Regions from separate parts of the Calothrix sp. PCC 6303 genome, predicted to be linked through region 3. Evidence: riboswitches for the same ligand, from Rfam matches in the RefSeq annotation. Region 3 holds a riboswitch; each other region holds the start of a gene.
What was found. A riboswitch is a leader RNA that binds a small molecule or an ion and turns the genes downstream of it on or off. The one in region 3 is predicted to bind cobalamin.
Positions count from the first base shown of each region.

Region 1: it holds a riboswitch for cobalamin, as region 3 does, so the genes downstream of both, CAL6303_RS21455 (DUF1636 domain-containing protein) here and cobW (cobalamin biosynthesis protein CobW) in region 3, are expected to answer to the same signal.
Region 2: it holds a riboswitch for cobalamin, as region 3 does, so the genes downstream of both, CAL6303_RS25425 (TonB-dependent receptor) here and cobW (cobalamin biosynthesis protein CobW) in region 3, are expected to answer to the same signal.
Region 4: it holds a riboswitch for cobalamin, as region 3 does, so the genes downstream of both, cobG (precorrin-3B synthase) here and cobW (cobalamin biosynthesis protein CobW) in region 3, are expected to answer to the same signal.

Region 1 covers NC_019751.1:5,279,851-5,287,443, forward strand. The annotation lists gene CAL6303_RS21425 (family 10 glycosylhydrolase) at 1-585, shown strand, start outside; gene CAL6303_RS21430 (class I SAM-dependent methyltransferase) at 875-1,732, opposite strand; gene CAL6303_RS21435 (methyltransferase domain-containing protein) at 1,963-2,913, opposite strand; gene CAL6303_RS21440 (ubiquinol-cytochrome c reductase iron-sulfur subunit) at 3,091-3,519, opposite strand; gene CAL6303_RS21445 (hypothetical protein) at 3,741-4,067, opposite strand; gene CAL6303_RS21450 (hypothetical protein) at 4,277-4,786, opposite strand; gene CAL6303_RS21455 (DUF1636 domain-containing protein) at 4,898-5,323, opposite strand; cobalamin riboswitch at 5,345-5,503, opposite strand; gene CAL6303_RS21460 (tetratricopeptide repeat protein) at 5,937-7,593, shown strand, end outside.
Region 2 covers NC_019751.1:6,261,604-6,269,196, reverse strand. The annotation lists gene CAL6303_RS25430 ((2Fe-2S) ferredoxin domain-containing protein) at 1-697, opposite strand, end outside; gene CAL6303_RS25425 (TonB-dependent receptor) at 766-2,949, opposite strand; cobalamin riboswitch at 2,969-3,129, opposite strand; gene CAL6303_RS30075 (hypothetical protein) at 3,353-3,610, shown strand; gene CAL6303_RS25420 (CIA30 family protein) at 3,799-5,286, opposite strand; gene CAL6303_RS25415 (hypothetical protein) at 5,542-6,315, shown strand; gene cobJ (precorrin-3B C(17)-methyltransferase) at 6,607-7,593, shown strand, end outside.
Region 3 covers NC_019751.1:4,293,760-4,301,352, reverse strand. The annotation lists gene CAL6303_RS17585 (TRC40/GET3/ArsA family transport-energizing ATPase) at 1-479, opposite strand, end outside; gene CAL6303_RS17580 (DUF2358 domain-containing protein) at 518-913, opposite strand; gene CAL6303_RS17575 (hypothetical protein) at 1,024-1,593, opposite strand; gene cobW (cobalamin biosynthesis protein CobW) at 1,734-2,786, opposite strand; cobalamin riboswitch at 2,816-2,994, opposite strand; gene CAL6303_RS17565 (RNA-guided endonuclease InsQ/TnpB family protein) at 3,282-4,541, opposite strand; gene CAL6303_RS17560 (response regulator transcription factor) at 4,715-5,449, opposite strand; gene CAL6303_RS17555 (DUF6761 family protein) at 6,008-6,262, shown strand; gene grxD (Grx4 family monothiol glutaredoxin) at 6,723-7,046, opposite strand; gene CAL6303_RS17545 (BolA family protein) at 7,099-7,356, opposite strand.
Region 4 covers NC_019751.1:6,436,580-6,444,172, forward strand. The annotation lists gene cobG (precorrin-3B synthase) at 1-1,031, opposite strand, end outside; cobalamin riboswitch at 1,064-1,326, opposite strand; gene CAL6303_RS26120 (hypothetical protein) at 1,492-2,340, opposite strand; gene CAL6303_RS26125 (DUF4912 domain-containing protein) at 3,132-4,388, opposite strand; gene purD (phosphoribosylamine--glycine ligase) at 5,006-6,313, opposite strand; gene CAL6303_RS26135 (ABC-F family ATP-binding cassette domain-containing protein) at 6,484-7,593, opposite strand, start outside.

The DNA.
Region 1 (7,593 bases), 990 kb from region 3:
GAGGCTGATATTTCTGATGTTGATCAGCTATATCCCCAGGAAAGCGAGCCTTTATGGCAGGGTCGAGTAATTCCGAGTCAAAAAGCAATTTTACCTGCTAATTTGCGGCAGTCGCAATTGCAGTGGGATTTATGGCAGCTTTCGGTGGCACATGCTATGCAAGGAATAATTGATTTTGTCACTATGGCAAGCAACCCAGCAAAACAGTTAGGAATTCCCAGTGGAGTTGTCTTTTTCCCCGATGGCAATCAAGTTGTGGGACGGGGTTATGATTCGCGCTTACAGCCTTGGGATCGGTTTCCTAGTTCAATGGAATGGCACGCGATGTCCTACGCTAATTGTGGTCATGCTGGTTGCGTTGCCCAGCAAGTAGCACGGGTTTTGAGTATGGCAAAATCACAAACTCAGGTGATTCCAGCAATTGCTGGTAATTGGGGAGAATCAGCTAAGGGTCGTCCTCCTTTGGAAGTGCAAATGCAAGCTTTGCGACAGTTTGCCCCTCGGTTGCGTGGGGTGAGTCACTTTGCCTATTCCTGGCAAGACCCGGAAGATGATAGCGATCGCAAGTTTTGTAGAGCGCAGTAATTACGTTGAGATGGGAATCATCCTGTCTCAATTTTTAATCGTTGTTGGAAAAAATATTTGGTTGTTGTAATTGTGTTGCCACAATGTGGGAAAATATGAATATAAGAATTTTATAATTGGGTGTGACCAAAATTTTTATGAAGGGACGAGTTCCCATTATAAAAATCATTACTTACCTATGTATACCACAAACTACACTGCCAAGTTTCACTAAAATCACTAAATTTAATTAAAAAAATATCAATTGGTTTCACCGGAGTTCGACTCCAGCAAAACCGCTATATCTTGCTCAATCACCGACAAATCTCCAAAGCTGAATTTTATAACAAAGATGTTTTTCAAAAATAGCTCGTGCTGCCAATCCCTCAACAATTGGTTTATCCAACCAGCGTTTAAATGCCCAACTTCCAATCGCATGTAATGGTGGAACAGCAATAGCTACCAATTCAGCAATATATTTCATCGTTGTCAGTCCAAAAGTCTGGAAAACATCAATACACAAATCTATAGTTGGTGCAATAGATTTAGAAATATCTTCATCTTTAACTAATTCAAATCCAGCCTTTTCCAAAGCTAATTTGAGTTCGCTAACAACATGACAATTTGAGAAAATACCTTCTTTATAATCACCATCAAGCCGCATCATATCGGCAATTAATAGGTAGCCCCCACTACCCAGTAAACGAGCCGCACCTTGAGCCAAATCATCAACAGCTATATATTGGCTGCTTTCACTAAACAGAACTAAGTCGTAGGATTTGTTTTGTTGAAAATCTTCAAATCTGGTTAAGTAAAAAGGTACTTGACCGTTTGTATTCTTAATAAACCTTTCTTCTTGAAGTGCATCAGGTGCTAATCCTTCAACTTGGAAACCTCTTTCAGTCAGGTATATTGCATTACCACCAATCCCACAACCCACATCAAGTATAGTTTTTATCCCCTGGGGAATAGCGCTCATAACCTTAGCTGCGTAAGCTTCTTGAGCTACACGCATCCTAGTCAGAGTCAATTCCTCTCCAACAGAAGGTAGTGGTTCCCAATACCCATAGTGGAGGTAGTAAGAACCCGTGAGTCCTGTATAGTAATCTATCGCTGCATTTTGGTAGCGAGTCGGTTTAGGAACTTGAATAGACTTTGATTTTTGCATTTAGTTTTATGATTAGTGAATAGGATTGGAGACTTAATTAAGGATATATATCAATACTTTGCCTTTACTTAGAGGAGGAAAAGGAATTTCCTCAAATCCGTTAACAGCTACCAAGTTTTTAATTTTTGATGTACCAATAAAAACATTCTCTCACCTCTATCCACTTTTGATGATTCTTCTTTGTGTAGATTATAAAGCTGGGAGAATAATCAGACTTTATGCATGACAAATTATTTACCAGAAAATCCACGTACAGCACGGAACATTCCAAAACGGCAAAGACCTGCACCAAATGCTAACCGCATCAAAATGAGGGTCGGGACTTCTCGCAAAGATTTAATGAAACCAGATGCACCGAAACGTACTAAACCACTAGGTCTAGCTATTCCCTGCCAAATAGAATCAAGCCATGAGGGAAGTGTTTCTTCTGTCCAGTCTGCTGTAATTGTTTTCCCCTTTACTAATCCTGTTTCTTCCAAAAGCTCAGAAAAACCTTCAATACTGGCAAAAGCAGGATGAGACCACTGATCCAACAATTGTTGCATCACAGGTTTTTCCCAAAAATTCAAAGGAATTTGGCGATCATCTCTTTGATTCCAATCAGCCACAACCAGCAATCCATCAGGCTTTAAGACCCGCATCAGTTCTTTGGCGAAAACAGCTTTATCTGGCATGTGGGGACCAGCTTCAATCGACCAAACTACATCAAAACTGCCATCAGGGAAAGAAAGTGCCATGGCATCATCTACCTGAAACTGAGCGCTAACTCCTTGGGGAGTCAATTCCTGAGCGCGTTTAACCTGTTGGGGACTAATGGTGATACCTGTTACAGCAAACCCGTAATCCCTCGCCAAAATTCGACTACTACCCCCAATTCCACAACCAACATCTAAAACGGTTGTACCGGGGGGTAATTTATCCAAACCACCCCAACGCACCATTTCATGTACAAAGTCAGATTTTGCGGCAAGAAAATCTTTTTGTTGTGGAGGTGAACCATAATGACCTAAGTGGATATGTTCACCCCAATAAAATTCTAAAATGCCGTCTTCTGTCCATTCGTCGTAGGAATTAGCGACTGTATTGGATGATTCGTAACGACGAGATGTGGATAAATAAACTACAATTCCCAGTATTAATAATGCAATGATAAATCCTAGGGCAGGAAACAACCAACTCATGAAAATTAAGCCTTAATATTTTTTAATAATTCTATCTTATTATTAAAGACAAAATTAAACATGTATAATATAAAACCCAAATAATCAGTGCTGATTAAGTAAATTTAGCTTTAGTTGGATTATGCGATACCTAGGGTGGTAAACAACGCATGGTTGATATTTAGGAAAATCATGACATCAAACTCCCACCATTACCTTATTACCTTCTATCTTGGTTTTATAAGTTGGCAATGGTTTAGTTGCTGGTCCATTTTGAACCTTTCCAGTCGTGGTAAATTCGGAAGCATGACAGGGGCATAAAAATATCTTTTCTTCTGCTTCCCAATCAACTTTGCAACCAAGGTGTGTACAAGTTGGATTCACCGCAATCAAATTTTTGCTTTTAGATGTTCCAACGACTAAAACCGCACCCAAAGATGATTTAGCTTTGAATAATTGACCTGCTTTATCTAATTCTGCAACAGTCCCGATGGAAATCCAATTTGTAGATTTTGTTGGCTTCTTTTTTGATTGGGGTTTAGCTGCATAACTTGCAGCAACGAATATAGGGAACAAATTGATAAACAAGCTAATACTGAACAAATTCAGAAATTTACGACGATTCATAGAATTTGGATATAGTTATGATTGAGAAAATACAATAATTGCTTTTGAGTGAGCGTTATTTTATTTTGTCGGAATCAAAATGTAGGATATAGTTCAACAGGTAAATAAACTAAGTTATACTTTTAACTCTTTGTTTACTACCCTTATATCCTACAATATATACTTTAATTAGTTACACCCTATATCTTTAATTAGCCCAAAATTACTCAGTAAAATATCTTCTAAGGTAAGCTATTCCGCAGACGACGTATACAGTTAATCGAAGCGACACAATCACAACCAAACATTGCTACAGCAGCATCACTCTCTTCATCAGTAACACCAAGCAGCGCACTTTCATTATTCATATCAGCCGCATCGATTTCTACATTACCCTTCTTTAAGTGAGATAATTGGGATGCGTTAGCACAGAAAAACTTACCGAGTTTTGTATGTTTTACACAGGCTTTTTGACTTTCTGCCGATACTGGTGTGACAGTTGCATCTGGACGTTCTACAGGTTGTACATTCTTAACTGTCTCACTAGCTACAGCTATCTTTCCACTCATTAACAATGAACCTAGAGATATAAATGCTAGAGGTTTTTTTGTCAAGTTTGAGAATATTTGTTTCACTCAGATCTCCTAACAGTACAAGGATTAGCATTGCGAATTGATTCTAACCGACGTGACGAGAATCTTTTTTGTCTAGTTCCTGAAATTAACTATGTGTAACACATTTCTAATTTTTTGACTACTGATACTTTGCGTATAATTATTTACTCTACGTAGCTAGAAAATTCATGCCATTGCTGGCGTACTTGCTGATAGCATTCTAATGGTGTCATGAGGGGGTTTTGTAAAATATTGACTTCAATTTGTGAACCATCTTTAACTAAGATAATCACATCTTGTTGAGGTTTGTAAGTATCAACTGCTTCTAAGATATGGTCGATAGTTTCTGATGCTACCATCCACTCATGTAAATAAGCTTTGAGATCTGTTTGCACTAGAAAGTGAGTGCTGACTATTTCATCTGCACAGTGATATTTCCCACGGATAATAGAAAAAGGAATGCGGGGTAAATCGACTTTTCTAATATGGCAAAAAACTGCCCCACGTCCTAGCTGAGAAAAACCTTTCCAAGCTGTATAACCAATTAGCAAAAAATTGGTAAAGTTCAATTCTTTTGGCAATTCAATTACTCTCCTTTGGAGGAAATAAACAGTACCAAATATTGGTGATGCCAACAAATAACGATAATCATTATTACATAAATATTGGGTCATGCCGTTACCGACTCCCTAACAATTCACCCCAACATGTCTGTATAAACTAGGTGTGAACCTTCTTAGCTGTTTCAGATCAAGTTGCTTGATTTCTCAACTCAATCTAAGTAATTAATTACACAGTTCCAATTGAATATTATTAGCTTCGAGAGGAATTGAAACTGATGGAATTCTTGCTAAGATACCTTTTTTCAGTGGCTCAGGACGTTCTGACCAAGGTAGTAAACCCTCTGGATGTAGGTAATATTTAGTCGCACAACTAAATACTCCATCAACTTCTGCGGGAGTTAATTCAGGGGAAATATCACCGAAAAGATACGTATTTTTACCAGGAGCAGCAAATGAAACTACACAAGAACGGCTACAAGCACTCATACATTCCACTGCTTGGATGACGAATTCTGCGCTGGATTCACGATTTAAATAATCTGCTTGTAAGCGTTTGAGCAGCTTTTCGCCACCACTTTCACCGACACGATTACCATTTTCCCACTTACTAGCACAAGTGGTACAAACAAAAATTGTATGTGCGCTCATCTATACCTCGTAGATTTAGCTGGGTTGTTTTGACTTATCGGCGGGCATTCTGACTGACAAGGTTAATATTTTTCTTTTTTTCCTTGATTACAGCTGCGGGACAGCGCCGGACTTACACCGGACTTTCCCCGTTACCTCTAGTGGATGATACTCACTAGAACCGAGATTAAGGTGAATGCTAACACAAATTTAGTGTATTTGGATCGCTATTCCAGTTTTCAGGCTATGCTAGCAAGTCTCAGAAATATCATAAAGCTTGGCACAGTTTAGTCTTACAGCAATTTTAATCTATTTGAACCACACATAAACACCAAAACCTTGTCTAGACGTTCCACCGGAACGTCTCTACGTGTGGTCTATTTACCCTTAATCAAACAAAAAATCAAATATTTTTGAAACAACCTGATTCTGTTTGTCTTTTTTCTTTATCTTGAATAGAGGTTTTTTCAGACGCAGAACGTCGCAATGACAAAACTCCACTTTTCATGACGGACGAGGTTCAGAATCAAAATTTTGTAGTTGAAATTCCTTGAGAATCGCTCAAACAGTAGTCATTTTCCGGAAATAAGTGATAATACGGTGAAGATGACTTAGATATATACTTGCTGATGTTATGTCCATAGCCTTCACCTTTGCCCTAAGCCAAAACCAAACCTTTGAACTGCGCTGTAATTACGGTAATCGTCGCTTGGATACGGAAGCCCTAGGGACGTTGATTGATTTGTGTGAAGCAAAGTATTATACCAAAGATTTCGATGCACCCGCAGAGTTAAAGAAAATCGGACGGGAATTGTATCAATGGTTCGATGGGAAGGAAGGTTGGTTGCGTCGGGGTTTGGAGAGTGATAGTCAAGCTCTAATTTATCTCGATTTAATTCAGACTAGTGAAGCAGAGGGATTAAACCCACAAACTCAGAAAGTGGCATTAGGGTTGGCACATTTACCTTGGGAATTATTACACGATGGTTCGCGGTTCTTACTGATAGAAGCCAGTGTTTTGCCCGTGCGATCGCTTGTTAGAAACAACAATAGTTTTTTAGCAACACAAAATCGTCCGTTGCGGTTGTTGTTTATGGCAACTTCCCCAGAACATCCTGGTGTTGCACTTTTGGGTTTTGAGCAGGAAGAGACGAATATTCTCAAAGCGACAAAAGACCAACCTCTGACTTTGGTGGTGGAAGAAAGCGGTTCTGTTGAGGAATTGGAAAACTTGGTGCGATCGTATCCTGAAGATTATTTTGATGTATTTCATCTCACTGGGCATGGGGTGATTTATACGGAAAAAGCTTTTGGAAAGTTACTACCCAAAGGTAAGAAAATCAAAGATAATACACCTTGTTTTATTACCGAGGATGATTTGGGCAAGGTTGTATTTACGACTGCGGAAGATTTGGGCAAAGCATTTGTTAAAGGTAATTCTAGAAAGTTTCCCAGGGTAATTTTCCTGTCGGGATGTCATACCGGACAATTGGCAGATGGGGGAACTGTTCCGTCGATGGCACAGGCTTTGGTAAAACAAGGTGCTGCGGTAGTATTAGGTTGGGCGCGTCCGGTTTATGATACAACGGGTATTATTGCCGCAACTGCGATTTATCAAGCTTTGGCAACTGGTGCGACGATAGAGGAAGCGATAATTGCCGCACACCAGGAAATGCTCGCACAGGAATGTTCTGATGGGCATTTACTGCGGGTTTATCGCGATACGCGGGAAATTGGCGGTTTGGTGACATCGTTGTTTACCAAGAAACGGGAAAAGCTGAAATTTACAGCTTCCGAATCGGAATTTTTGGATGAGAATAATATTGTCAAAGTTGCCAGTCGTGGGGAATTTGTTGGACGTAGACGCGCTTTACAAAGGTGTTTAAGAGCATTGCGGGAAACCAGCGACGAGACTGGGGTATTTATTGCCGGGATGGGGGGATTGGGTAAAAGTTCTTTGGCAGCAAGGTTATGTACAAGGGTACAAGCACAACGGGAGAATTTTGAGCGGGTTGTGTTAGTTGGTGTGGTTGATGAGGTAGGTTTAATTGGGAAATTGGCGAGTAAATATCAGCGATTTGCTGGTGTTCCGGCACTTTTGAATGAGCCGGGAATGAGTTTACAAGGACGATTACAGAACTTTTTTGAACATATTGAGCAGGAATTAGACAAGCCGTTATTATTGGTTTTGGATGACTTCGAGCAGAATATTCCCAAAACGAATGTGAAAGATGGTAGTTTGCGGATGACGACGGAAGCTTACCGGGTTTTAGAGGCGATTTGTGCGGCTT
Region 2 (7,593 bases), 2.0 Mb from region 3:
CTATATCCAAACCTGCTTTTTCAACTGCCGCAGAAAGTGCATCAAATGTAGGTTGCCATTTCCGCGAGGGGTAACAGCGTCCGGATGTACAAACAGCTATATAAGAACACTTAAAAGGATTTTTAGTAAAAGGAATTTCCTTTGTTCCTAACACATAAATTTCTCGAAGTTGTTTATATAGCTCTAATTTGCTAAAATTTGCTTTACCATCAGGTAATAAATTTTCATCTTCTACATATGGATTTGGCAAAAATATAGTCATTACTTTTTCACCCGCACCATTCCAAAACTGAATACCCCAACTGTGGGGTTCTCCTTCTGAATTAATACGTCTATAAAATGCACCTTTATTAATTAATCTTTGCTGCCTTACTTCTAGTGGAGTCTCTGAATTTGGACCACCTATAGTTTCTTCAATACACAAGTGAAAATGCCAACCCTGTGTAATCACAGTCAGATATCCATCATAGAGAACGCATTTTTTTGGTGCTTCGTGAAATTCTAACTCTAAAACGCTACCTTGTTCTAAATGTCCTAAACCAATTTGATGCCAATTTTGTTGAAATAATGTGTAAGTTAAACAAGCAAGTACATCACATCGACAATCAAAATACTCATATTCAATTGTCCAACCGTTTCCTGTTGCTTCAGTTGTTTTCTGATTGAGTGGGATAACACAAGGATTGAATTCAATCATGGCAATTTTCTCGCAATATGTAGGTTAATTGTATAGACGCTACATATACATAGCATCTATACATATCATTAGAAATTAGCACTTAAACCAACTTGAAATACTCTACCCGCATCCGGAAATCCAGCAAATAATTGATATCTTTGATTAAAGATATTATCTACACTAGCATTAAGGGTGAAGTTCTGACTGAGGGGAATGCGAGTTTTTGCATCAAAAGTTGTGTAACCTGCTAATGACTCAGTGTTGGTATTATTCGTAGGATATTTCCCCAGAGAATTCATCAATAGTCCAAGATATAAACCTTGAGTATTTTCATAGGAAACACCCAAATTTAGTTTATCTGCACCTGCAAATCGTAACTCTTTGTTGATTTCTGCCGGATTAGAACTTTTTTTGATGCGTGGATCATTTGCCGTATAATTTACAAAAGCATAGATATTTTTAGCAATTTGTAAATTTAATGCCGCTTCAATTCCTGAAGTTTCAACTAAGCCGATATTTTCCCAAGTTCCCGTTACTCCATTCACGGCTGGTCTAATAGATTTGAAAGCAATTAGGTCTGATATGTTATTTTGGAAAAAAGTTAAGCGCAACAAACCAATGTCCCCTAATTTTTGGTCGATACCAATATCAAAACTATCTCCTTTTTCTGGTTTAAGGTTGGGATTCCCGATAAATGTTGGGTTAAGACTAAATAAGTTGCTTACCGTTGGGACACGAAAATTTCTGATGTAGTTTGCCCGTATAGTAGTAGAGTTGCTGATATCCCATTTTGCACCAATTGATGGTGATGTTGCAGAAGCATTGGCTAAAGTGTTGAAATCTTGACGCAAACCTAAATTGAATTTGACGTTAGGAATAAGACTTGTTTCGTATCTGGCAAAAATAGCACTTTGCCCAATATTATCGTCATAGTTAATTGTGTTGACACCTGTAGAATTTCTGATTGCACTACTAACAACATTCACATTTCGATAGTCAAAACCATAAACTATACTGTGATTTTTGCTGAAGTTCCAGCTATGGGTAGCTTGAAAACCGTAAGAACTTTGTTTTGTCTCGAATCTTCTGTTGAATTGAGGTGGATTAGTGATGGAGTTAGAGTCAAAGCGAGTATTGAGAAAATCGGTGTAGAATCTGGCTGTTAATAGCGAATCATTTCCCCCTCCAAGCTTAGAACTCCAGCTTAAATCATTTAAAACTTGGTCTGTATATTTGCGGTTTTTATCGGTTAGTACATTACCAGAACCTTGACCAAATTGTGGTACAAGTATGGGAACTCCTCCTGGTGTTCCTTGTTCTTTTCCTAAGTATTGTGTGGAAAAAGTTAGAGTATTACGCTTACCTAAATTTGCTTCTAATTTAACGTTAAAGTTATTGAAGAGAGCATCGTTATTTTTTCTGGTTCCCCTAAAGTTAGCTTCGGGAATTGAAAAAGGATAATTATATTGGGATTGAGTGCGATTATATCCCACTACCCAACCAATATCCCCAGCTTTTCCACTATTTTGAATAGTCTGTTGATTCAATCCATAAGCACCAACATTTACCTTTGCTTCAGTTGTGGTTTTATCTGTGGGACGACGGGTAATAATATTAATTACTCCACCAATTGCATCAGAACCATAAAGAGTTGAACCACCACCTGGTAACACTTCGACTCGCTCAATGTTATTGGTAGTGAATTCTGACAGATCAAAACGACCACTACCTAAGTTATTAATTGGTCTGCCGTCAAGCAGAATTAGCACCTGTTCACCATTAGAACCACGAATAAATTGACCACTTAATGCATGGGGTTCAGTTCCAACAGTTCCATCTGGTAAGATACCAGGAACAAATTTGAGTGCTTCTCGGACTGTTCTCACACCCTGTGCTTCCATTTCTTCACCCGTAATCACATATATGGGACGGGTAGAATCTTTAACTGTCCCTTCCCGACGAAAAGGAGAGTACACAGGTTCATTCAATAATTTATCGACGACGTTTATTTCGATGTCGGGTTCTTTCTCTTCTTTTTGTTCTTCTGTTGGTGTCGATTCTTGAGCGACTTCTGCTATTTTGTTGTTGGGTATGACTTGTGTAGCTGGTTGTAAATCTGAAGCAGTACCTTCGTTTTTGGGAAAGTTGGATATTAGGGGGATTTCCGTTGCCCTAGCTTTGTAACTTCCAGAGAATATCCCCAATATTGCTGCCAAACTAGACACAGCAAACTTAGTTCCCAATTGGGAATTAAACATATTATTTCTCATCTGTACCTCGCAGATAATTATGTTTTTTGTGGCGATTGGCGGGTGTTCTGACTTAGAGACAAAGATTAAAAAGAAAAATTTGCCTCGTCACAGTTGCGGGACAGCGCTGGATTTTCACCAAACTTTCCCCGTTATTTTTAATGAATAATTCTGATTAGAACCAATGCATTTTCGCACAATAGCACGGATATATTTGGTGATTAATGTCGAAATATTACATTCGTAAGTATGCTTTGCGTAGAGGATCTCGAAAGTGAGGGTAAAAAGCAACTGAGTAGATTTGATTATCCAACCTATAAAGCAGAATATATCGATTTTGATGATGTTCAGTACTTGACAAATAACCACTGATTCATACCTGTAAAAGTTTTGACTGTAATAATATTTACTTAAAATGAGTAAAATGATTATCATTCTCTTTGAGGTGATTGTCAATACTTGTGAGGCAATTTGTCCGACAAATAGTTTATATTGCGATGTACTTCTGCTCTTAATCGGTGTTAAATGGGTTATGCGATCGCGTAATCCATTTAACATCTCCAGTAATTACAGCAATTTTAATGTCTTTGAATCACACATCAATACCCAAATTTTGTGTAGACGTTCCACCAGAACGTCTCTACATTCATTTTCACTAGATGTCTTATTTAATCCGAAGTAACGCAGATATGTATTGGCATCCTGCCCATCCTTGATAATTTGCGGGCAAGATGCCCGCACCACAAGAAATTTGTGGGTATTTTTTTAATTGGAAGTCCCTAAGCCCACATCAGATAGATATCATCCCAGTGTCCTAGCAAATCTATGTCGTTGGGGGTGGCAACACGTAGATTTAAGTCATTGCTCATTTCAGCTATCACTTTTTAACTGAGAAAATAAGGTTTTCCATCCTGGATTCCCCATTTGATTTTCTCCTTGTTTCACTTCAAAAGTGACATTAGATGCTGCTGTTTCTTGTAATGCCTGTAAACACAATTCAGCAACATCATCCCGGCTGATTTTGCCGCGAATATTATCACCTTGTTCAGCTAATAATTCTTTACCACCAGTTTCCTCAGTTAAAGCACAAGGACGAATAATTGTATAAGGAATACCACTTGTCCTTAAACTATCTTCTCCTCTCAGTTTCCAAGTTAATATTCCTCCCAATTGATCATTTAATCTAACTGCGGGGGGTTCTTCTTCTAAGTTAATTCCCTCTCTTCCAGGACGGGTGACACCTGCGGAACTAATGAGGACAAATCTAGGTAATTTGCTACCTCCGTAGGCTTTGATTGATTCTACTTCCAAAGCAAAAGCACCAGCAGAAAACTTGGGATTTAGTTCACCATCATACTCAAATTTACTTAACATTAATTGTAAAGAGCAAATTTTACTGGTATCTATTGGAGGACGATCCCTAACAACTTTGGCACGAAATACAGGAATTAAATTACTGAAGGGAACTTTAATATTAATCCAAGTATCTGCTTCTGTGTCAAAGGAATAACTATAACCAACACCATCCCAGGCAGAATCAGAACGCAAAAATAATTTATAGCGTTTGCCATCACCTTTAACTTTTAAATCAATTCCTTCATAACCAGATAAATTGATTGCTGGATCAAAGTTTTTAGTTCTAACTGAGGCAAAACCTCCAGAATTGGCAATGGAAATATTTCCAGCGAATATAGCTGAACTATCAAGAAAACTCATATTACTGCTACTAACTCCACCCATCACCACATCATCCAAAGCACCCCAAATATTTTTCAAATCTGTTGATGGGTTAGTAAAGTCGAAAACTAGCTTCTCGTCTCCTTGGGGGAGGTATTTTGCCGCTGCCTCAACTAAATTTTTGACACCTTGATATTCAACATTTTCAGGTGTGTCACCGACTATTTCCGGTTGATAAAATTTAATACCTTGGTTATATTTGTCACGATTAGGTGTATCGCCTTCTACAGGCTGCACACGCACTGATGTACAGCAAATTACAGCTTGGATATTTGACATAACTAATTCGTTTAAAGTTTCAGGTTTGGTAATATCGGCAACTATTAAATCAGTATCGTTACCAAGAATATTTCTAGCTTTTTCGATGTCACGCACTAGACATCTCACTCGATAACCCTGCTGAAGTAAGCGTTGTACAACTCGTTTACCCACACCACCTGTTGCCCCTGCAACTAAGATTACACCCATTTTTTTGGCTCCATCTGGCTGATTTTGGCTATTCTGAAAGAACTTACCCTGTAGTATATTTTGAATCCAATTTAAAGGTGGTACAACTTCAAAATAGTTGAGTGTTTGAATAAATCTACCTAAATCCCATTGTCCGCGAGTTTCATTAGTCATAGCTTTTATTCCTATTTAGTCTTCAGCTCTGAACATGCATATGCTGCAAGTGTCACAATCATATTCTTAATAATAATTAATTTACCCTAAGTTAAAACCACCCTGGGGAGACATCTCAAGTTAAAGTGCCGAACTAAAATTCCCAATTAACTATGTAGTATGTGTGTAACTCAAGAAAGTATCACAGGTATTTTTTAGATATTTATGCTGAAAAGCCATGATGTGGGGAATACCAATAGTAAAAGAGGTTGCCTGATGTATCTAAATCTATTTGTGGGTTCAAGTGTTGGAATTGTCGCTTTGATGGCATTAGTTTTTGCTTGTTTTCAATGGTTTCATATTCCATCAGGTAACTTTTTAGACTGGGTAATTGCAGGGGCAAGCTTTTGGTGGTTGTTGGTGATTGTAACTGTACCCTGGAATATTCATTTTCAAGCTAAAGAAGTTTTAGCACAGGGAGCGCAATCAAAAGAGAAAGGAATTACAGTTGATGAGAAGCAGCAAAAGTATGTTAGGTTGCTGGCAAAGCGTTCGTTGATTATAGCGATCGCATTACACGTCATCTCCGCTGCTACTCTATATACTCTGGCTGCCACTGGTATTAGTACTGTGGGTTACATCTCATCGGGTGCAGCTTTATTATTAACTGGATTACGTCCTGCTATTAGCGCTTATGAGTATGTATACGCAAGATTAACGATGATTCGTCAAGAGTTACAATATCCCCGCGAAGATATCTACGAATTGCGTGGACGTTTCAGCACATTAGAAGAAAAAATACGTATTCTCGAAGAACAACTAAATCCAGAATTCCCCTACTCTGTGGTTGCAACCCAGCAAAGCTATGTAGATGAAACCCGCAAAGAATTGGCACGTTTAGCAAATAATTTGGAAAGACTAGGGGCAACAAACCACAGCGAACACCAGCAATTATCCCGCGAAACAGAACAAGCGATCGCGCAACTTTCTACAGATGGACAATTTTTAGATCATGTACGCGAAATTATTCGATTTTTTAAGACAGCCTAAGAGGATGTTTGAAAAGTCCTATTGTTGGTATCAAAACCTTCTATATCCTGGACTTCATAAGTAGTCGCGCAAACATTTTACATTCATTTTGAGTAAAGCGAAGCAGTCCAAAACCTTGTGTTCGCAATGACATTGTGTAATTAATTTTGTCTGACTACTGGGTTAGTTGGGTGCCAAAACACTTTTAGAGAGGCAAAATTTTGCGTCTCTACATCCTTCCACTTCTTATGCTTCCCTCTGGTGGCAATGACAGATACTATCTTTGATAGGGACTTAAGTATAAGCATAAAAATGTTTTCATCTGCTGCAATTGTTGTTCTCAATCAAAATAGTGTCTCCCTTGCTCGGAAAATTGCGACAGTATTAGCTACAGTCGCACCCAAAGTGACAATCTATGGTTTGGTGGGGAGAACATCGGGTGTTGATGTGAGTTTCGACAATTTTGGTGAAACTTTACGAAAATTATTTACAGATGGAGTCCCAATTATTGGTATCTGTGCAGCGGGAATTTTGATTCGTACCCTAGCACCAATTATCTCTGATAAGCGTCAAGAACCTCCAGTTTTGGCTATAGGGGAGGATGGGAGTGCGGTAGTTCCTTTGTTGGGGGGACTTAGGGGGGTGAACGATTTAGCTAGGCAAATTGCCACAGGGTTGGGTGTGGAAGCGGCAATTACCACAGCAGGAGATATCCGGTTTCGTACTGCTTTACTGTCCCCTCCACCAGGGTATGAGTTGGCAAATCCGGAAGCAGCAAAGGGGTTTATTGCTGATTTACTTGCAGGTGCAAAGGTGAAGTTGGAGGGGAAAGCAACTTGGTTGGAGGAAAGTAAGTTACCTGTTGATGAGGAGGGAGAATTAAGGATTTGGGTGACGGAATCTAAAGCTGGTTATATTCCCAATTGTTTGGTGTACCATCCCAAAACTATCGCGGTGGGAATTAGTGATGTTGGGGAGATGAAAGCAGAGGATATTGTGAGTGTGGTACGGCAAATATTGGATGTTGCTGAATTAGCGATCGCATCTCTGGCGGGACTATTTGTTTTACAATCGGATGCAGCCTCCCCCACTGTAAATCAGGTTGCGAAGTTGCTAAATTTGCCTTTGCGGATTCTAGATACAGAGAATCCGCAAACATCTACATCTTTGGTTTTAGCTGCGACAAATAATTTAGGAAGGTTGTTAGTTTCCCCAATTCCGAATATTGGTGTTGCAGTATCTCAAGAACTAATTAATACAAATAATTTAGGAAAACCCAGGGGTAAATTATCCGTTGTG
Region 3 (7,593 bases):
TGAAATGGTTTGTAAAAGCGCCGCATATACCAACCACCAACTTCTGGCAAACTCAACAACCTTAAAGCTGTACCTGTGGGTGCTGAGTCAATGATTAAAACGTCAAATTCACCTTCGTCATAGTGGCGTTTCATCCTGACTAAGCCAAAAATTTCATCCATACCGGGTAAAATTGCTAACTCTTCCGCTTGGACTCCATCCAAACCCCGTGCTTGTAAAACTTGGGTAATATATCGCTTTACAGCACCCCAGTTAGATTCCAATTCCACCAGTGCGTCCAGTTCGGCACCCCACAAATTGGGGCGAATTTGCCGAGGGTCGTGTCCTAATTCTAAATCAAAGCTGTCTGCTAGGGAGTGTGCGGGATCGGTGCTTAGTACTAAGGTTCGGTAGCCTAGTTCCGCGCAACGCAGACCAGTGGCAGCGGCAACGGAGGTTTTACCAACTCCACCTTTGCCCGTCATCAAAATTACACGCATGGATGATTATATCCCTTTTAAGTTTTGTTTACATTTATTTACATTATCGATGGTTTCTCGAAAAATAAATGCTGTTTGGCTAGATTCCAGGGTGAAGTTTGCCAATAATCAATATGGGAAACAATTAAGTTAGCTTCATTGACGCGTAATTCACTCCACCCAGAGATTGAGACTTTTGGTTTCCAAGGTAGAGGAGTATTCCAACTCAGTGTCCACTCTGTTTTAATTGTGTCATCAGATTGATTAATGCTATGTAAATCCATGTGGCAGTGGAGAAACCAGGTTTTGATGAACTGAATCATTTTTTGGTAGCGTTCAATGCCTGTGAATTTATTAAATGGATCTTGGAAATAAACATCTGCTGCGTAAATTGAATAGGTTTGATCGTTGGGAAATTTTTGATAATCTGATTTTAAAGTGTCGATAATATGCATAGGTCAGTAAACAGTGAACAGTGAACAGTTATTAGCTAGAACCGAGCATACTTTACCTTAGATTAGGTACACTACGCTTTGGCTTCGTAGTAGCCGAAGCCCGTTTTCTCTTATTCGTCTTCATTCCAAAGTCTTTGGAGTTGGTAGCGCCATGTAGATAAGGTTTGTTCTCGTGCTTGTGCGGTTTGTTCGATTTCCCCCATCATTCCTTCAGCGTAGAAACGATCAAGGTTTTGCATGGTGGTTTCGAGGGATTGATTTTGGATTTTAGCGGCTTTGATAATTAGACGGATGCGGCTATCGATGAGGTTGCCAAAAATATCATTTAGCCCAACTTCAAAGAGAGAAATTAATTGCGCGATCGCGTTCTTGAAATCATCCACTATTAGTGTACTGTTTTTGTGCTGAAACACTCCCCACAAGGCATTTTCATAGATGGCATAACGAACTTCTCGCGTGTCGTCGAAATTGGCTATTAGTAATTGTTCTAGAAATGGTTGAGCATCTTGAATCGGCATAATTGGCAGCACTACCCGCAACCAATCGTTATCTTCTGATAGTAGTATTAGTAACCGAAAAGTGTCGGTTTCTATTTGCCAGGAACCAGGTGCAATCATACTTGATGCTGCTGCGGTACCAAACAACTGTTGGAGGGTATCCTCAATTTCGCCGGCTCTCATTAGCTCTACTGATAAATCACATCATCTAGGCTATCGCATTATGGAGATTGGGATATTCGGCTGTTTGGGTAAATTTTTGAGTTAATTCCCTTATACCAATTTGAGATAGGAGACGCTCCGGTGGAGCATCTCTATTGTGTTTAACTGAAATTTTCTGTATGTGCTAGTATGCTTTCTTGAATACGCGATCGCTCTAATTCACGACCTATGATTACTAGGTTGGTTTGTCGAGTTTCTCCAGTTTTCCAGGGACGATCGTAAAATTGCTCAAATCTCTGTCCAACTCCTTGAATCACTAAACGCATGGCTTTTTTGGGAACTGCAACAAAACCTTTAATTCGGTAGATTTCTTGTTGCTGTACCAGTTGCTGCAATCGATTAATTAAAATTTGCGGTTCAAATTCCTGTTCTAATGCTATGTGTACTGAATTAATCTCATCATCATGATCGTGTTCTTCCTCAGTATCGTGATGAGAAGGACGAGAATCGATATTATCTTCAACTGCGGCATTAAAACCAAGTAACAAATCTGGGTTAATTTCCCCTAGATGCGAACGTACTATTTTCACGCCGCTTGGTAATTTGTTCTGCAACCACTCATAAATCTTAGCTTGGTTATCTGAATCTACCCGATCCACCTTGCTTAGTAATACCATGTCCGCACAGGCAAGTTGATCTTCAAACAATTCTTCAATTTCCGTTTCGTGATCGATGCTGTCATCAGCTTCTCGCTGTGCAGTTAAAGCTGCCAAATTCCCCACAAACTGACCTGCTGCTAGGGCTTCACAGTCTACCACCGTCACCACACCATCAACAGTTGCCCCGTTGCGAATTTCTAGCCAGCGAAAAGCTTGGATTAGGGGTTTGGGGAGAGCTAAACCCGAAGTTTCAATCACTATATTGTCAATGCGATCGCGTCTTTTCAACAACTCCTGCATTGTCGGCAAAAATTCTTCCTGGACGGTACAGCACAAACAGCCGTTTGTCAATTCAACTATATTATTGTTGATATCATCATCATCGCAAACGCCACAGGAACGTAACAATTCCCCGTCAATTCCCACTTCCCCAAACTCATTCACCAAAACCGCAATACGACGACCCTGATTATTTTGCAACAGATTTCGTACCACTGTTGTTTTGCCAGCACCAAGAAAACCAGTAATCACCGTAACTGGTATTTTTGTACCCATACATCTGTACCTCGCAGATTTATTTACTGATATTCGACTCAAAATTCGGCGGGCATTCTGGCTTACACAGTTTTTGAATTCGGGATTTTAATCACTCTATATTCTCAACAGGCTTACAGCTGCGGGACAGCGACGGACTTGCACCGTGAACTTTCCCCCTTACCTCCAGTGGCTGACCCCCACTAGAACCGGATCTAGATCCTGAGAGTACCATTTATCAGCAAAGCAAAACAAGACATTTGAAGACCAGTGACATACTCCACAGACACCCTTACCCTTCGGGAACAGGTGAGTGTTGGCTTCTCAGTGACTCTTCTATGAAGACATTAACTGAGCTTTAAGACCGTGTGCCCCACGGTTCTTTTGTTTAAGCTAAAAGAGCAAAAAACTAGGTACAAGTCACAAGTATAATACTTCTAACTCATACCCGTAAAAAAACTATCTTCATAAGATTTCTAATTTCTACTACTTAAAGTCGAATGTTGAGTTCGTGAACTACCTACACTGACCTGACGGTACAGTGTAGGCTTCCTGTCCAACAGAAAGCGCAGTAGTGGATTTCTTGCGTCCTCCCTTACTCCGACTTACATCTGGGCAACAAGCTTCTTGATGAAGTTGTTCATGGGGGTTTCCCCCATGACCACACTTCATCGCTTTACCCCCCGTTCCAGAGGTCAAAATTCGTAGTCCCTCATCTCTGATGTTAATAGCTGCGTTCACATCCCGATCATGTTTTGTATGGCAGTTTTCGCAAGTCCAGAATCTTACATCTAGCGGTAAACTACCAACTTGATTCAAGCAGGCATGACAGGTTTTTGAACTGGGAAAGAATCTATCAACTTCCTGATATATTTTCCCTTCCATCTCTGCCTTGTATTTCAGCATTGTGCAAAACATTCCCCATCCAACCTGATGAATAGCTTTAGCTAGACAGTGGTTTTGCATCATGCCTTTGACATTAAGATTTTCCACAACAATAACTTGGTTTTCGTTAACTATCCTACGAGATAGCTTGTGCAGAAAATCCTCACGACAGTTAGTTATTTTTCTATGAACTCTAGCAACTTTTTTCCTAGCCTTAATTCGATTTTGAGAACCTTTCTGTTTTCTAGATAGCTGTTGCTGTTTAAGTTTTAAATTCTTCTGATGTTTGTTGAGTATTCTAGGATTGTCAAACTTAGAACCATCGCTAGTAACTGCAAAGTCAGTCAAACCCAAATCAATACCTATTGCTTTGCCTTGTGTATTTGATTCTGGTTTATCTTTACCGTCATCAAACAGAATAGCCGCAAAATATTGATTGGAACAGTTTTTAGATATGGTTACAGTCTTAACTTTTCCGTCAATCGGTCTATGGATTATTGCTGATACGTTCCCTATTTTGGGCAGACTTAAATAATCATCAGCAATTTTGACGTTTTGAGGATATTGTATTGACTGCTTACTATGTTTAGATTTGAATCTAGGGTATTTAGCTCGCTTTTCAAAGAAATTATTGAAACCTACACCCAAATTTAAGCAGACTTGCTGCAAACATTGTGAATAAGTTGAAGTTAGCCATTCATATTCTTTCTTTAACTGGGGAATTATCTTTTTTACTGCGTAGCCAGATAAGCCCTTACCAGTTTCTTTGTATGTTTGGTTCATCAAATTCAGGCAGTAATTCCAAAGCCAACGACAACAGCCAAAAGCTTGCGCTAGTGACTGCTGTTGCTGGGCATCTGGATATAACCTGACTTTGACAACTTTTAGCATATTAGAGTAAACGACATTTGCTATAAAAGAGTATAACATAATGGTTGCTCGTTTCCTCCATGTTCTGTTCCCTGTTCTTCCTGCGGAAGAATTTGCTCACAGAACTGTCGTCAACTCACGCGCAATTCATCTCAACACTTCCGCGAAGCGGTAAGTGTGAGGCTTCTTCCTGTTCAAGCTAACCTTTCTTTCATCAACTTTGCAGGTGATGGTGTAATACTCGAATTTAAAATTTCTGTATTAAACCGATACCCAACATTCCTAATAGTTTGAATCAAACTAGGTTGACGGGGATCTAACTCTACTTTTTTCCGTAAAGATAAGACATGAGTATCAATTGTTCGGGGATTATCAATCGCATCGGGCCAAGCCCTTCGCAACAATTCTGAACGTGACAAGGGAATTCCTCCTGCCTGCGCTAAAACATACAACAAACTGAATTCCTGCGGTGTTAAATCGATGAATTCCCCCTGAAAGCGAACTCTACGTTGTACCAAGTCAATCTGTAATGTTCCATAATCCAAGTAAGCTGGAGCAACAGGTGTACGCTTGCGACGGATTAAAGCTTCAACCCTAGCCAAAAATTCCTGCATCCCAAATGGTTTGCTCAAATAATCGTCTGCACCTGCCTTTAAACCCCCAACAATATCAGCCTCCGACGTTTTGGCAGATAGCATCAACACAAGCGGCTGCTGACGGTGTAACCAACGGCAAAACTCAATCCCATCACCATCAGACAAATCAGCATCAAGCACAACTAATGTCGGTTGATGACTCAAAAATATCTCCCTTGCTTGGTAGATGCTAGCAGCCTGATATACTCGGTAATCTAGCTGCTGCAAGTGCCAACCTAGCAATGACCTCAGATGAGGATTTCCTTCAATAATTTCAATACAAACTGAACCCACGCTAGCAAGACCCCTTCGCGTCCATGACTTCCAAAGTAACAAAGCCTAGCAGTAAGGTTTTGTAACCGTTGTTACTTCAACCGTGATTAGTTTTACTTTATCTAATCGCAAAACAGATGCAATATTTGTTAAAAGCTTACCCTAAGCCAGATAGATCACATTATTAAGTTTTTGTTATGCTAGGACTAATCAGCTCACCTTAGACATTTAATTTTCGTAAAACTGCAAACTACTTCATCGGAGTATCTTAAATTTCTCAAATTCGATAAATTTGTATGATGTCAGGAAATCACCCATAGACATTTTTTCTCTAATCGGAGTACTGTAATAAACACAACCAGATTGTTCACTGGCTCAATCATAAGAATTGCTTACCAGACCACACATTTTCTGAGTTCTGGAATAGCATGGAGATAAACTGTAGCTGCTTACATGTATTCCTTGTATTCTTTAAACGGAGAGATACCAGCTTTGAACTAATGTCAGGATTCAATAGGACTTCACTTTTTACTCCGAATACTTTATAATTATCGTCCCAAACAGATTTCAACAGCAGTTATGCTCCAAGACACACAATCAATCCGTTTTTATCAAAGATTGACCGATGCCTTCGTCGAGTTATGGAATCGTGGTTATCGCACTGACGACATGCGAATGTATCTGGATGGTTATTTAGCGGCTTTACGTAACAGCAATGCGATTGAAGCTTATCTGATCCATCGTTTAGAGGAGGAGGCTACCCGCTATTTATACGACGTTTCTAATTTTGTCGTGACCCAACCTCAAACAGAAAAGGAAGCAGGCTACTACTAGAATATTTCCTTATCCATTAGTTTATTGCTCTTGCTTTTAACTTCTTGCCGTCCACGATAATAGCACATGTTTGGCAAAAGTCAACTGCCCTAGTGAGCAAAAATTTCAAAATTGTAAAAATAATCTACAAATGATTATCCCCTCAGCAGAGTTTTACGCTTAGAACTAGCTGGGGGGATTTTGAGTTAAATCACAGAAGAGCCGGAGGGAGTTTTTAATCGGGGGAAGGGGTAATTCCTGCTCCGAAGCAGTCGGGGCTAAGTCCTTCTAATATGTTTTGGATTGTTCGGATACCCTCCCCTGGCTCCTACGGTGTATCACAATCCCCCTAAATCCCCCTAGCTCTGAAAGAGCTAGGGGTTGGGGGATCGAAAAGCCTGGGAGGCAACCCGAAAAGACTTGTGTGTACACCGTAGCCCCTGGCTCCTTTGACTAGTTCAAATGGTTGAGCAGTATTTTCCTATGAAGCTAAAGCCACTTCAACAATTTGTTGTAACTCATTTTTTTGATATAGTTCAATCAAAATATCTGAGCCACCAACAAATTCACCGTTGATATAAACTTGAGGAATTGTGGGCCAACTAGAATACTCTTTAATTCCTTGGCGAATTTCTTGGTCATCAAGGATATTCAGGGTTTCAAAAGGTACACCTAAAGTATTTAAAATTTGTACCACATTGTTAGAAAATCCGCACATTGGCATTAATTTGGTTCCCTTCATGAAAACCATAATTTTATTTTGGTGAACCAAGTTGTCGATACGTTCTTTTAGCTCTGGTGTCATGATTTTTTCTGTATTGTGATATTTGCTGAACTTAATTGTAAATCTCCTGTCCTTAGCTTTGAACTGCGGTTTGCCAAGTTTCTGGAGTATAGGTTTTGAGGGCAAGTGCGTGAATTGCCTCGGTTGACATTGCTTCTTGCAAAGATCGGTAAACTATTTGGTGTTGTTGTACTAGTCTTTTGCCCGCAAATTGCGATGAAACTACGGTAACTTGGTAGTGGTCGCCACCACCTGTCAAGTCTTGTACTTGCACTTGAGCATCAGGCATTTCAGCTTTTATCATTGCCTCGACTTGTTGCGGACTGATCATCGAAATCCCCAAAAAAACTTCTTTACTCATTATGAACTATGGGGAGTTTGCAGTAGTCATGGTTGAACCAAGATAACTTAAAAGACAAGTTATGAGTAATAAGTCTGTTTTGTAAGGGCGATTTAGACTAGGCTGTAAAATTTGATGTAAATTCGACACTTTTATTCTATACAATTTTTCTGTCATCGACTGGTTCCTAGGCTCTGTCGGGAACCCTGACTTTGAGGAACCCCGCCT
Region 4 (7,593 bases), 2.1 Mb from region 3:
ATCTGTAAACCTATGTTTGCTATCTCAGATTTAACTTTGAAAATATTTTGATTTTCAATATCAGGAATTAAAATATTTTGCCAAGGAGTCAAGCGTAATGTTTTATTTCCATATACATCTGCAATCTCTCCAAGCTTTTGTAGATTAGAAGTGGAAATTTTACCTAAATTTATCGCAATTCCTATGTAAGATAAATTTAGCTGTTTCTGTTGATGAATATCCAAATGATGATGCTTATTTTCCCGTTCATCAAACTGAATATTTGTTCTTTTTAAAACAAAAGGTAATTCAGATTTCACTAATTCTAAATACTTTTCTGTCCCCAGATTTTTGACAACTTCTAAAAATCTTGGCTTAGACGATGTATGAATATTCACCTGCATTAAGTAAACCTTAATCAAAGCTACAATCACAGGTAAGCATTGTTGCTGGTGAATAACAATATTTGTAGAATTCCCTAACAATAACCGTAAATAGATTTCACCATCTAAGTCCCGTACTGCGACAAATTTAATATCATTGGGTTGCTGGTAAATTGCTACTGTGCCACTACCATCAAATCCCACACTAAATTTTGCCGATAATCTTTGTAATTCCGGATGAGAACAAATATAATTATCTAGTTCCCGCACTAAAGGAAGAGTATTAATTAACTCCTCCACATCAATTCCCGCAGTTGGACTTGCCATAATGTTGCGGATATGATCGATTTCGGGAATTACTGCTGCTAACCCAACTTGCTGTAAACTAGTTACAGCTGTAGAGGGAATTTCTCTGACTCCACGAATTTGCAAGTTAGCACGATTCGTTAAATATACATTTGCATCACCAAAATTTTTAGCTAAGTCAATAATTGCACTTAACTGTAAAGTGTTAATTATGCCTCCAGGAATTCTAACCCTGATGATATTTCCATCACGGGCAGGTGTTTGGTAAAAAATACCCGGGCATTTTGGTGTGTCAAAAAGTGATTGATTAACTGAAATTTCTGGAGGGAAATTAACCGATGAGGTTTTAATCGAAGCCGACAATAGACAACTCCTTCCCTATGCAACGTAGGAAATTGATAGGATGCTGCTGATGTTGGCATTCTGACTTACCAGATTCTAAGTTGATTTTAACCATAAGTTGACAACGAACTCAACAAGCGATCGCTATTCATCTTTATGGCTATTATTTCAGTGTTCATAGGCTTCGGCAAAGCAGCGAAAAGCCACACTAAATTTAGAATCTAAAATGGTTTACAGTTGCGGCACAGTCCCGGAGTTTCACCGGAGTTTCCCAATCATAAGCTTATGCAATATATCATGAGTTTGGTATCTAAATTTTAAATTCTAATTTTTTTTATCTATTTGGAATAATCCCCATCTAGTAACTAGCTACATTTTTGCATCACCTGATAATTTTGAGTTTCTTCACTATTACTAGCAGGAAACCACAAAAAAGTGGATGAATTAGGGGGATTAGTTGAGCTAAGATGACAGAAGTATTTTACGACATCAGTAATTCCCAAGCTGTTTTTCTATTACTTTGAACTTCAACTGCCATGGGAATAGCTTCTTCTCCATCAGGTGGAGTAAACCAGAATTTTAGATTAGAACCTTCAACAACTATTTCACCCTCAATAGTTTGAATATAGAGTTTACCTTGATAAACACTCAAAATATTATTGTTTTTTGATTGTGGTGCTTGTCTGGTGTCATTACCTCCAACTGTTGAGTAGGAATTACTGGAATTACTAGTATTGTCTTTAGCAATAAAAGTTTCTCCTAAATCCAAATCCTGACTCAGACTTTGCGCTGGTGGTTCTCCGACTTTCTTACTTGCCCAAATTATGCGCTGGTTAACTGTGAAAACTAATTCATCAGAGGAGGTCGTAATGTAGACATCTTCCTGATTGAATACCATGCTTCTGACAGCTTGCCACTTATTATTTATAAATATTTGTAAACCTTTTTCGATCACCACATCGCTACGCTTTTTGTGGGTTTGGAATCGCCAAATTCTCCATAAATTTACGACTTCACCATAGTTGACTTTAAAGCCATCGGGAACTGGTTGATACTCATAACGCATCAATCCTCCCTCTTCTTTCCCTAGTGGAATCACAGAATTTTCAATCAACAGTCTATTAAGCAATTCCCAGTAGTCAGATTCTTTACGTATAAAGAAAACCTTTGAGTTATCTGTATTTTTAACCTTTGCTAATAAAATTCCTTTCTTTGAAAGTAGTTGAATCGTATCTGAAAGCGGCTCAACACGGAGATTGTGATTGTAATATAATTTGATCTCGCCTTGTATAAATTGCCTGACTAACTCAATATCATCTAATAAATTCATAATTCTCCCTGGTGCGATAAATACTCTTGCAGGACTCCTGCAAAGATGACTTATAGAAGTCACCCCTCAGCATGTTAAGGCTTTTGTTTGAGTCCTAAGTCTCAGCGTGAAAGCTAATATTAGGTACTCAAAATCCTGCTTTGCCATAACTCCTACTCAAGTCTTAATCTTGAAACACTTCAATTTTGAGCAGTTGTCAATATTTTGCATCAATCTCAGTAACTTATATTTCTAGTTTTATTCTATATATCCGGATACATGAAAGCAACAAATGAAACTAGGTGGACAGTATTAACACTGATACAAAACATTTATTTTGTTTAGCCCAAACAAAATCTTCTGCTGATACCGTTATAACTTGTACTAGGAAGATCTTCGATTTAATTAGTGATTAAATAAGATAAAGATTTGAGATTTCAAAGCCGGAATCATCTTAATCTGCACAATAGATAACTTTTTATTATTTTTACCTCTAGTGTGCTACGGAAATTCCTTGATACCCACGTATAATCTGTGTGGATAAAGTAGTGTAAGAGACTTCCAAATAAAAACATATCCTAAAATTTATTGTGGTGCAGGCATCCTGCCTGCTACTAATGCAAGAACGTAGAAGTAAACTACGCAATGACATTGTGTAATTAATTTTGATTGGTTACTTATTCCTGATGGGAAGCGTAAATACTGGCTTTGAGGTTTAAGTCTAATTAATCGCAAAAAAATGGGCAGTGTATAACTACCCATCCTTTTCAATTCATTTTTAGTTGACTTAAGTTAGTGACTTAAACCCAATTCTAGGAAAGCCATTCTAAAACAGCTTCTTCCTTAGTATTGGTATTGCGTGATGGGGTTTCGCGTTCAAACTTCATGTGAATTGAACGAGTTTGTTCACCATCTGCTGCAACTGCCATAATTGGGTAATCAATCAAGCCGTCTTGGAATGACATCTGGAAGCGGAAAGTACCATCTGGATTGAGTTTGATGGGACGACCTCCAATAGTTACGTTTGCATCTGGTTCAGTAGCACCATATACAATCAATTCTGCATCAGCAATTAACCAGAATTTGCGAGGACGCATTGGTACATCACCAGAGAAACCAGCACCCGACATCCCAACACCCGACATGTTTAAGCCAGATGTAGTGGGAACTGCCCACATACCAACACCACTGGGGAATATGTAAGAACTGATTGCTTGTTCCGGTGATGTCACACCAGGTACTTGGTGCATAGAACCAAACAAGGAACCAGCAACACGCATTGCTTCGGCTGATTCAGTCATCCCGAAGATTTGATCGTAGATTGCATTGCCAGTGTTGCCCGCAGCGCTATCGGATGTGGATGTAGCAAACTTCTTCGCTGGAGGTACAAGTTCGTATAAAGTTTTACCCCGTAAATCATCTTCAAAGTCTACGGTGATAAATACATCTTCAATCCAATCGGAAGGATAGACAGGAGGAACATGAACGCGGGCAGAGCGTGCCAGAACTAACCAGCGTCCATCAGCACAGCGATAGCCAATATCAATCACGTAGTCTCTGTCACTGACAGGAATTGGTAAATACCACTCTCTTGCCAATTCGTCGCTGGGGTATTCTTGAATGCTGTGGGGGCTTTGGTGATCTAAATTGATGTCAGTGACATCATAAATTCTGAGGGCTAATTGTTGTCCACCGTTGCGTCGTAGCTCTTCTTTATGCTCGTTAGGAATGTCCCAATAGGTGTAAGCCCATTGAGGATCACGAGGCATTAATACAATGCGGCTTTCGCCATATCCACCTGGTAAATCTGCCAGAAATTCATCTACATCTGAAAGATTACCGCCATTGCGATCTACTTGTCCTAACTCGAATTTTGCTGCTTCCACGACTTCTTGAGCCTCCAGTACACGAGATTGAGTGAGAGAGGGTTTGTTACGTTCAACTTCTAAAATTGAAGCTAATAACTGCGATTTACGCATCCGACTGTAACGTGAGACACCATAGGCACTTGCAACTTTACGCAGTTGTCGCAATGTCATTTCATCTAATGGTGGGCGTTCTTTTGCCATGATTTTTGAACTCCGGTTATTTTGTATGTAATTTTCTCTTAATTTCCCCTGATTAATAACTAAAAATTAATTTGATTAACCCCCCAGATGAGTTTTTCCCAATTTGCTGTTTAAATTTTCAGCTTCTTAATTAAATATTTTTCTGATCTAAGCACTATTGAAGATTTCTTCAATTTTGCTTCGGTCAATAAATGTTTTGTTTGGGATCGGTAAGGAAGGAGTTCTTTGTAACTGAATATTAACCAGAGACCCCCCACTGGGATCAAGGGGTTCAGGGTGCTATTTTCAATCTTTCTACGAATTTACAGGCTATCTGGGATCTTCATTGTTAAGGAATCATGACATTCTAAGGTTCTGAGGGTTGAGAATAGTGTGAATTGTTAAAGAATTCTGACGTATAAATGCTTATTAAATATTTATACTTAGATATTTGCTAAAATTATACTATTTATTACTAGTAAGCATAGCCAAAAATAATAGAGAGATATCGTACCCGTATCTCTCTATAGAACTGAAAATACCTCTAATTTAAGCTATTTTTAGGCGATTAGATTTGAGAAAGGACTATAAGATGAAACTGTCTTAATCAGATCGGGGATCGCATGGACAGTATTAAATCATACCTCTGTTTGCTTTTCTAGCCTATGTCCAATATCTCGACGGTAGTACATCCCTTCAAATTGAATTTGAGCAATACTCTTATAAGCTTGGGCTAGGGCTTGTTTAAAGTCTTTACCTATTCCAGTGATATTTAAAACCCGTCCACCATCGGTGAGAAGTTGAGAGGATTCTAACTTGGTTCCGGCATGGAATATATAGCTTGCGGGATGTGAGTCATTCCCGTCTTTGGTTTGTGCCTCGGAAATACCTGTAATTACTTTTCCTTTGACGTAATCCCCCGGGTACCCCCCTGAAGCGGCGACTACTGTAGCTGCTGCCCCATCTTTCCATTTTATCGGTGGCATTTCTGAGAGTTTTTGCTGCGCGCAAGCAATTAATAAATCTACCAAAGGGGTATCCAGTAAAGGTAAAATTACCTGAGTTTCGGGATCACCAAAACGACAATTAAATTCCAAGACGCTGAAATTTCCATCTGGTAATACCATTAACCCGGCATATAGCACCCCACGATAGTCTATACCCCGTTTGTTGAAAGTAGCGATCGCACTTTCTAAAACTTCCTTTTGTACCCTTGACATCATCTCTTCTGTGGCAATTGGTGCAGGTGCATAAGCCCCCATCCCTCCAGTATTATCTCCTGTATCACCTTCGCCAATGCGTTTATGATCTTGGGCTGGTAATAAAGGACGAATTGTCACCCCGTCGGTTAAAGCTAAAACAGATACTTCCTGTCCTGGTAAATACTCTTCAATGACGATAAAGTTCCCAGCACTCCCAAACTGTCCGCCAAAAATTGCCTCAATTGCTGCCTCAGCTTGTTCCAAGGTTTCCGCGATAATTACACCTTTGCCTGCGGCTAAACCATCAGCCTTAAGCACAATTGGGATTCCCTCTGCTTTTACGTATGATTTAGCGGCTAATCCCTCAGTAAATACCGCAGATTTAGCTGTGGGAATCCCCGCTTCCTGCATAAAAGCCTTTGCCCAAGCCTTACTAGCTTCAATTTGTGCGCCCATGCGATTGGGACCAAAAACCATCAATCCTTTCGCTTGGAGGTAGTCAGTGATACCATGAGCTAAGGGAACTTCTGGTCCCACGACTACCAAAGAAATTCCTTCCTTTGCCGCTAGCTGACTTATTCCAGCAAAATCATCAACTGCCAAAGGGACATTTTCACAAGCTGGTAAAGTTGCTGTTCCCCCATTTCCAGGGGTACAAAAGATTTTTTCTACATCCTTGGATTGCAATAACTTCCAAGCTATGGCATGTTCTCGCCCACCATTCCCAACAAGTAAAATTTTCACTACCCTTGCTCCATTTCCCATGCAATCCAATATTTTTTCACCAATTGGGTTACAGATGCAAGTTTTCTCGCAATTGTAAATTATAAACTTTGTGGGTAATAACTTAAACGACAATATCTCCGACTTCATTTAAGAAGTCGGAGATATAAACTTATGAATTGAAGGGGAAATTACTTTTTCTTCCCACTTGCTTTTGTTGTTTTCGCAGCTTTTTTCGCAGCTTTTTCAGCTTCAATAGCTGCTAATTTTGCGGCTTCTTTTTCTTCTTCAATTTTGCTGAGATAGTAATGGTAATCGCCTAAATAAACGCGGAATTCACCATCCCGAATTTCCACAATTTTGTTGGCTACTTGTGAGATAAAATAACGGTCGTGGGAAACAACTATCACACTACCATCATAGTTTTGAAGGGCGCTTTCTAACATTTCCTTAGCGGGAATATCTAAGTGGTTTGTTGGCTCATCTAGAATCAGTAAATTAGCTGGACGTAAGAGCATTTTTGCTAATGCTAAACGAGCTTTTTCTCCACCACTAAGGGGAGCAACATTTTTAAAAACAGTGTCACCGCTAAATAAAAATTTACCTAATAGTGTACGAACTTCTTCATTACTCCAGTCTGGCATCTCATCATGGATGGTATCCATAACTGACTTATTCAAATCTAAGGCTTCAGCTTGGTTCTGTTCAAAGTATCCAGGAATCACATTATGATCGCCTAATTTAACAATTCCTTCTGTAGGCTGTTCCATGCCAGTAATTAGGCGTAGAAGTGTTGATTTGCCAGCACCATTAGGACCAAGAAAGGCAATTCTATCACCCCTTTCAATTAATAAGTCTGCACCTAAAAATAGGACTTTATCATCATAAATGTGGGTTAGATTTTTTATTTCCACTACTTCCCTACCACTACGAGGTGCAGGAGGAAATTGGAAATGTAATGTTCTAACACTACTTGTAGGTGCTTCGATGCGCTCAATTTTATCTAACTGTTTCTCACGGCTTTTTGCTTGGGTACTGCGAGTTGCACTAGCGCGGAATCTATCGACAAATGTTTGTTGTTTTTCGATTTCTTTTTGCTGACGTTCAAAAGCACTCATCTGTGCAGATTGATTTTCCGCTTTTTGTTGTAAATATGCGGAATAATTCCCTAAATAAGTACTGGAAACACCGCGTTCAGTTTCCACAATTTGGGTACAAAGACGATCTAAGAATTCCCGGTCATGGGAAACTATGATCATTGGGGTAGTGAGTTTCTTGAGATATCCTTCCAGCCACTCAAT